DNA from 2 places in the Pseudomonas izuensis genome. Region 2 is predicted to be linked to the other one. Evidence: riboswitches for the same ligand, from Rfam matches in the RefSeq annotation. Region 2 holds a riboswitch; the other holds the start of a gene.

The links. A riboswitch is a leader RNA that binds a small molecule or an ion and turns the genes downstream of it on or off. The one in region 2 is predicted to bind cobalamin.
Region 1: linked by a shared signal. The riboswitch ahead of cobO (cob(I)yrinic acid a,c-diamide adenosyltransferase) and the one ahead of LAB08_RS12155 (CbtB domain-containing protein) in region 2 are both predicted to bind cobalamin.

What each region holds. Positions count from the first base shown of each region.
Region 1 covers NZ_AP017423.2:5,068,842-5,072,635, forward strand. Annotated here, with positions in the region: gene LAB08_RS22425 (cobyrinic acid a,c-diamide synthase CobB) at 1-766, opposite strand, end outside; gene cobO (cob(I)yrinic acid a,c-diamide adenosyltransferase) at 763-1,374, opposite strand; cobalamin riboswitch at 1,457-1,685, opposite strand; gene LAB08_RS22435 (hypothetical protein) at 1,839-2,423, shown strand; gene LAB08_RS22440 (PQQ-dependent sugar dehydrogenase) at 2,492-3,794, shown strand, end outside.
Region 2 covers NZ_AP017423.2:2,696,691-2,700,484, reverse strand. Annotated here, with positions in the region: gene cobW (cobalamin biosynthesis protein CobW) at 1-294, opposite strand, end outside; cobalamin riboswitch at 394-605, opposite strand; cobalamin riboswitch at 794-1,019, shown strand; gene LAB08_RS12155 (CbtB domain-containing protein) at 1,141-1,335, shown strand; gene LAB08_RS12150 (CbtA family protein) at 1,347-2,051, shown strand; gene LAB08_RS12145 (cobalamin biosynthesis protein) at 2,048-2,461, shown strand; gene cobM (precorrin-4 C(11)-methyltransferase) at 2,556-3,302, shown strand; gene nfuA (Fe-S biogenesis protein NfuA) at 3,446-3,794, opposite strand, start outside.

The sequences.
Region 1 (3,794 bases), 2.4 Mb from region 2:
TGGCACCGTAGGTGAAGGCAAACGCTTCGTCCCGGGCCACGGCGATGCGCACGCCGGACAGCAACGGTTCGGCTGCGATCACATCCGGCGCGGCGAACTCCACCGTCGGTGGCAGCGCGACTTCGCAACTGCTGGCCAGGGCATCGGCCGCCGCATCGAGGCGCATATCCAGGTCGTTCAACTCGCTGGCCTGCACCAGGCCGAGGTGCCGGCTTGGCAATTCGATCCCGGTTTCCCGGGACAAGGCGCCGTACCAGCGCAAGCCTTCAGTCAGGCTGCCTTCGAGCAATTGTGCGTGACGCAAGGTGCCAACGCGGTTGGCCAGGACCCCGGCAAACGGCAAATCCGGTTGATAGCGCGCCAGCCCCAGCGCCAGTGCGCCAAAGGTCTGGGCCATGGCGGTGCCGTCGATCACGCCCAGCACCGGCACACCGAAGTGCCGCGCCAGGTCGGCGCTGGACGGTGTGCCGTCGAACAGCCCCATCACCCCTTCAATCAGGATCAGGTCGGCATCGCCTGCGGCTTCCCACAACAAGCGGCGACTTTCCTGCTCGCCGACCATCCACATGTCCAGTTGATACACCGGCGCACCGCTGGCGCGCTCGAGGATCATCGGGTCGAGAAAGTCGGGGCCACATTTGAACACGCGAACCTTGCGCCCCTGATTGCGATGCAAACGGGCCAGTGCGGCAGTGACGGTGGTCTTGCCCTGACCGGAGGCCGGCGCGGCAATCAGTACCGCCGGGCAATGACGAGGTTGATTCACAGCTCGACGCCTTTTTGCGCTTTGATCCCGGCCTGGAAGGCGTGCTTGACCATGCCCATCTCGGTGACGGTGTCGGCCAGTTCGATCATCTCCGGCTTCGCGCCGCGACCGGTGACCACCACATGCTGCATCGGCGGACGCGCCTGCAAATCGCTGAGCACCTGATCGAGATCGAGATACCCGTGCTTGAGCGCAATGTTCAATTCATCCAGCACCACCAGGCCGATGGCTGGATCACGCAGCAGTTCCTGCGACACCGCCCAGGCCGCTTCCGCGGCGGCGATATCACGCTGACGGTCCTGGGTTTCCCAGGTAAAGCCTTCGCCCATCACGTGAAAACGCACCTGCTCGGGGAAGCGTCGGAAGAACAATTCCTCGCCGGTGCTGTTGCGGCCCTTGATGAACTGCACGACGCCGCACTGCATGCCATGGCCCAGCGACCGGGCGAGCATGCCGAACGCCGAGCTGCTCTTGCCCTTGCCGTTGCCGGACAACACGAGCAGCAAGCCGCATTCGTTCGGGGAATTGGCGATGCGTTCGTCGATCACGGCTTTCTTGCGCAACATGCGCGCCAGATGACGTTCGTCACGATCAGGGGTATCAGTCATGGGGGAGCTCTCCGTTGAGGCTGGATAACGGCGGGCAGGCACAAGAATAGATGGCAAGAAGCCTGGCATCGCCCACCGTGATGCCGCTTGGATGGATCAGGCCGGTCTCCGGGCTCATGAGCGGCGTTTGCCGACTGTGCGCCTTCCCATGTCAATTGACACAGTGGCTCAAGGCACAGTGTTCACTCATTTACCGTTGCGGGGGCAGCGCCGGAATTGCAGGCCATCATGCTTTGAATCGGCCACTCACCGGCTTCCCTGTTTCACTCTGTCGGCGCAAGCCACAGAGCACCTGAAACAAGCCGCGAAGGTTAGAGGGTTGGGGGTGGAGCGTCAATTGAAGACAGGCCGCGCAAGTGATTATCTACCGTCAATCAATTTACTGACGTCAATCTTGTGCCGCACGCCCAGCAATGATATCAAAGCGCCACAAACCTCATAACACAATAACAAGGGTGAGCCACATGCAAGGCATGATCATCAGCAATCCGAAGCTGGAATTCCTGCGCCCGGTGCTGGAGCGCTGGTTCGAGTGTATCGACCGCTACAACGCCGTGCGCGGCGATAACGAAACGCCGTACTGGCTCGACGAAAAAGCCAACCTCGGTCTGCTCTCCTCGTCGGCGTGGATGGCGGAAATGGTCACCTTGCAACAATCGCCCACCCGCAAACAGATCGAAGAAGGCGAACGCAATGGTCGCGCCGACCTGTTTATCGCCACGCCCGAAACACGCGCCTGGCTGCAGGCCACACAACGCTGGCCACGGGTCAACAGCCTGAACCTGACCCAGGCCCTGCAAGACATCACCAGCAACGCCAGACAAATCAGCTACGCCAGCGACCTCAAACTCGGCTGCCTGTTCGTCGCACCGCAAAAAGCCCAGCATGGCGCCACCCCGGAAGAACTGCAGGACATGGTCGACGACTTGCAAAAGGAGCACACCTGCGCCGTGGCCTGGTATTTCCCTTATGCCTATCGCAAGTTGCGCAACGAAGCGGGCCATTACCACCCGGGCATCGCCGTGCTGCTCAAGGAGGCCCGCGGCTGACCGGTTGAACCATCACGCGCTTGCGCTTCTCTACTGATCAGGTCAATGGATTCATAGGGAAGATCAGCATGCGCAAGCTTCAGCTCGCTCTCATCATCGCCCTCGCCGGAGGGCTCGCCGGTTGCGGTGAGACCTCCACGATGCAAGTCTCCGACGGCACCGGCCCGTCGCCCAAACTCCCGGAACCCAACAAGACGCTGATGCCGACGGTGAACATCGCCCCGGCAATCGGCTGGCCGGACGGCGCCAGACCCGTCGCCGCCGCCGGCACGCAAGTGGCCCCTTTTGCCGAGGGACTCGATCATCCGCGCTGGTTGTATGTACTGCCCAATGGCGACGTGCTGGTCGCCGAAACCAACGCCCCGCCCAAACCGGATGACGGCAAAGGCATTCGTGGCTGGGTCATGAAAAAAGTCATGGCCCGCGCCGGTGCAACCGTACCCAGCCCGAACCGCATCACCCTGCTGCGGGACAGCGACCACGACGGTGTCGCCGAAACTCGCACGGTATTCCTGGAAAACCTCAACTCCCCCTTCGGCATGACCCTGGTCGGCAATGATCTGTACGTCGCCGACACCGACCGCCTGCTGCGCTTCCACTATGAAAACGGCGACACGTCGATCAAGTCGCAGCCGGTCAAAGTCGTGGATCTGCCGGGGGGCACCCTGAATCACCATTGGACCAAAAACGTCATTGCCAGCAAGGACGGCAGCAAGCTGTACGTCACCGTCGGCTCGAACAGCAACGTCGGTGAGAACGGCATGGATCAGGAGGAAGGACGCGCGGCGATCTGGGAAGTGGATCGCGCCACCGGCAACCACCGGATCTTTGCTTCGGGAATCCGCAATCCGAACGGACTGGCCTGGGAGCCTGCGAGCGGCGCATTGTGGACGGCTGTTAATGAGCGGGATGAAATCGGTAGCGACCTGGTGCCGGACTACATCACCTCCGTGAAGGACGGCGGGTTCTATGGCTGGCCTTACAGCTATTACGGCCAACACGTCGACATCCGCGTCGAACCGCAAAACCCCGGACTGGTGGCCAAGGCGATTGCGCCGGACTATGCGGTCGGCCCGCATACCGCGTCGCTGGGGCTGACGTTTGCCCAAGGCAACACGCTGCCGGCGCAATTCAAGGAAGGTGCCTTTGTCGGCCAGCATGGTTCATGGAACCGCAAGCCACACAGCGGTTATAAAGTGATTTTCGTCCCCTTCCGCGCCGGCAAACCGAGCGGACAGCCGGTGGATGTACTCACCGGGTTCCTCAATGACGAAGAAAACGCCATGGGCCGGCCGGTGGGTGTGGTGATAGACCAGCAGGGAGATTTGCTGGTGGCCGATGACGTGGGGAACAAGGTGTGGCGGGTGTCGG
Region 2 (3,794 bases):
ATCGCCGCGACGGGCGACCAGTTCGCGCATCACCGGGAAGAACTCTTCCTGCACGGTGCAGCACAGGCAGCCGTTGGCCAGCTCGTAGACGCGGCCGTTGGCTTCTTCTTCGGTGCAACCGATGGAACATTGCTTGAGGATTTCGCCGTCGATGCCCAGCTCGCCAAACTCGTTGACGATCACCGCGATACGGCGGCCCTGGGCGTTGTCGAGCATGTGCCGCAGCAAGGTGGTTTTGCCCGAGCCGAGGAAGCCGGTGACGATGGTGACGGGGAGTTTGGCCAGTGTTTTCATCGGATGCCCTTTGGCAAGGTGGCGGGCATACGGGACGAGAACCGGCAACGCGCCTGCGCGCCGGAAGCATTCGCCACCGGATCACCCCGCCCGGTTGTAGTGAGAATCTGTATCGAGGCAGGTCTCCTGGCTGACAGTGTGCCAATCCTTGGATTGGCGTTGGCTGCGCCTTCCCGCGGGCTCAGGACCTGAGCGTGCAGTGGCGTGGCAGCGAACATCACCGTTCACAGTTGCGGGGGCAGCCGCGGCATTGACCGCGTTCCCTTCTTAGCTTCGGCAAATGCCGAAGAACCTCGAAAGCGCAAGGCTACGCATCGTATTGGGGCGGGTCAATGATCATGCTGAGTTCTGTGGTGGCCGGGATGCCGCCATCGCGAGCAAGCTTTGCTCCTACAGGTTGTCGGTGTCCTTGTGGGAGCAAAGCTTGCTCGCGATTGGGGCAACTCGGTCTCAAGATGAGAACCGGTGCCAATTGACGCCCCACCCCCGCCCATGCTCTCCTACACACCTTGTTACGGGTGCCCTTCACAGGGTGAAACGGGAAACCGGTGAATCATGTGCTTTACTCTAAAGCCATGTCAGTCCGGTGCTGCCCCCGCAACGGTAAGCGAGCGAAGCGTCAGATCCACTGTGCCGATGTGGCATGGGAAGGTGATGCTTGAAGGTCAAGGCATTTGCCTGCGCCCCTCGTGAGCCCGGAGACCGGCCCGCAACACGAAGTGATCAAACTTCACTGAATGACAAACCCGCGGTGGGCGGGCGCTGTTCGAATCGCTGCGCGCCCGTTCGTGCAGTGACTCTGCATGCGCTTTTGATTCCCCCGCTGACAGAACAGAGGGAAACGCCATGTCGATCATCAGCAGCACCGGCCACACAGCCTCCTCCAGCACGACTTCCACCCTTGCCCAACGCATCACCGCCGCCATCTGCGCGTCGATCCTCGGTGCATGCCTTGTGTATTTCGCCGGTTTCTCGCACATCGAAGCGGTCCACAACGCCGCCCACGATACCCGTCACAGCTCCGCGTTCCCGTGCCATTGAGACCTGCCGACATGATCAAGCGTATTGCGCAAACTGCAGGGTTCACCGGCTTGCTGGCGGCCCTGTTGCTGACGCTGTTGCAAAGTTTCTGGGTCGCCCCGCTGATTTTGCAGGCCGAAACCTACGAAAAAGCCGAGCCAGCGGTCGTGGAAGTTCATGAACATGCCGCCGGCGTCGCCGCCCATACCCACGATGCCGAGGCCTGGGAGCCGGAAGATGGCTGGCAGCGCGTGCTGTCGACCACGGGCGGCAATCTGGTGGTAGCCGTTGGCTTCGCCCTAATGCTCGCCGGTCTCTACACCCTGCGCGCGCCAACCAAAACCTCCCAGGGTCTGCTCTGGGGCCTGGCCGGTTACGCCACCTTCGTACTGGCGCCGACCCTCGGCCTGCCACCGGAATTGCCGGGCACCGCTGCCGCCGACCTGGCACAACGGCAGATCTGGTGGATCGGAACCGCCGCCTCCACCGCTGTCGGTATCGCGCTGATCGTGTTCAGCCGCCACTGGCTGATGAAAGTCCTCGGCGCGGCGATCCTTGCCGTTCCCCATGTGATTGGCGCACCGCAACCGGAAGTGCACTCGATGCTCGCCCCGGAAGCCCTCGAAGCCCAATTCAAAATCGCTTCGCAGCTGACCAACATGGGGTTCTGGCTGGCCCTGGGCCTGATCAGCGCCTGGTTGTTCCGCCGCAAAAACGATGGCCAATACCACGCATGACTGATGCAAGCACAGCGCCGACCCTGGTGGTCGGCCTGGGCTGCCAGCGAGGCTGTCCCGTCAGCACGCTGCGGGCGCTGCTCGATCAGGCGCTACAGGCCAACCAGATCGAACTTCATCAGATCAAGGCACTCGCCAGCATCGACTTGAAGCGCGACGAACCGGCCCTGATCGAACTGGCCGAGCAGCTTGGCTTGCAAATGATGTATTTCAGCAGCGAACAATTGGCGGTTTATCAACCGCAGCTCAGCCACCATTCGCAGATTGCCTTCGAACGCACCGGTTGCTACGGCGTGGCGGAAAGTGCCGCGCTGGCCCTCGCCGAACAACTGGCCAATACCCCTGCCAAACTGCTGATCCCACGACAAAAATATGCCCAGGCGACTCTGGCATTGGCCGGCGCCGCGTAAAATCCCCGATAATCCCCGCCTTCGATCATGAGCAATCTTCATCTGAAGCTTGCCTGGCCCTCTTTACTGACCCTCTTTTTCACAGGAGCTGACGATGACCGTCTATTTCATTGGTGCAGGTCCCGGCGACCCGGAACTGATCACCGTAAAGGGTCAGCGGCTGATTCGCAGTTGCCCGGTGATCATCTTTGCCGGCTCGCTGGTGCCCACTGCGGTACTGGAAGGCCATTGCGCCGAACAGGTGGTCAATAGCGCCGAATTGCATCTGGAACAGATCATCGAACTGATCAAAAACGCCCATGCCAACGGCCAGGACGTGGCCCGCGTGCATTCCGGCGATCCGAGCCTGTATGGCGCCATCGGCGAACAGATTCGCCACCTGCGTGAACTCGGTATTCCTTTCGAAATCATTCCCGGCGTGACCGCGACGGCAGCGTGTGCGGCGCTACTGGGCGCAGAGTTGACGTTGCCGGATGTGTCACAAAGCGTGATCCTGACCCGCTACGCGGACAAAACCGCCATGCCGGCGGGCGAAGAGCTGGGCAGCCTGGCGCAGCATGGGGCGACCATGGCGATTCATTTGGGGGTCAATCATCTGGAGAAAATCCTGGCTGAGTTGCTGCCGCATTACGGTGCGGATTGTCCGATTGCGGTGATACACCGGGCGACATGGCCGGATCAGGATTGGGTGGTGGGGACGCTTGAGGACATTGCCGGGAAGGTTGCAGCGAAGGGGTTTCGGCGTACGGCGTTGATTCTGGTGGGCCGGGTGTTGGGTAGCGATCATTTCAGCGAATCGTCGCTGTATCGTGCCGGGCATGCGCATTTGTATCGCCCTTAGGCCCACTTCGCGAGCAGGCTCGCTCCCACAATGGAATGCGGTCACCTGTGGGAGCGAGCCTGCTCGCGAAGGGGCCCATGAATTTCACGCATAAAAAAAACGGCGCTCACGGGGCGCCGTTTTTCATGTTTGCAGCGAACACCTTAGTAGTAGGCGTTTTCTTTCTGCGTGTGGTCAGTGACGTCACGGACGCCTTTGAGCTCGGGAATGCGCTCGAGCAAGGTGCGCTCGATGCCTTCCTTCAAGGTCACGTCTGCCTGGCCGCAGCCCTGGCAACCGCCACCGAACTGCAGAACGGCGATGCCGTCCTCGACCACATCGATCAGGCTGACCTGGCCGCCGTGGCTGGCCAGTCCCGGGTTGATCTCGGTTTGCAGGTAATAGTTGATGCGCTCGTTGACCGGGCTGTCGGCGTTGACCATCGGTACTTTGGCGTTGGGCGCCTTGATGGTCAGCTGGCCGCCCATGCGGTCGGTGGCGTAGTCGACAACC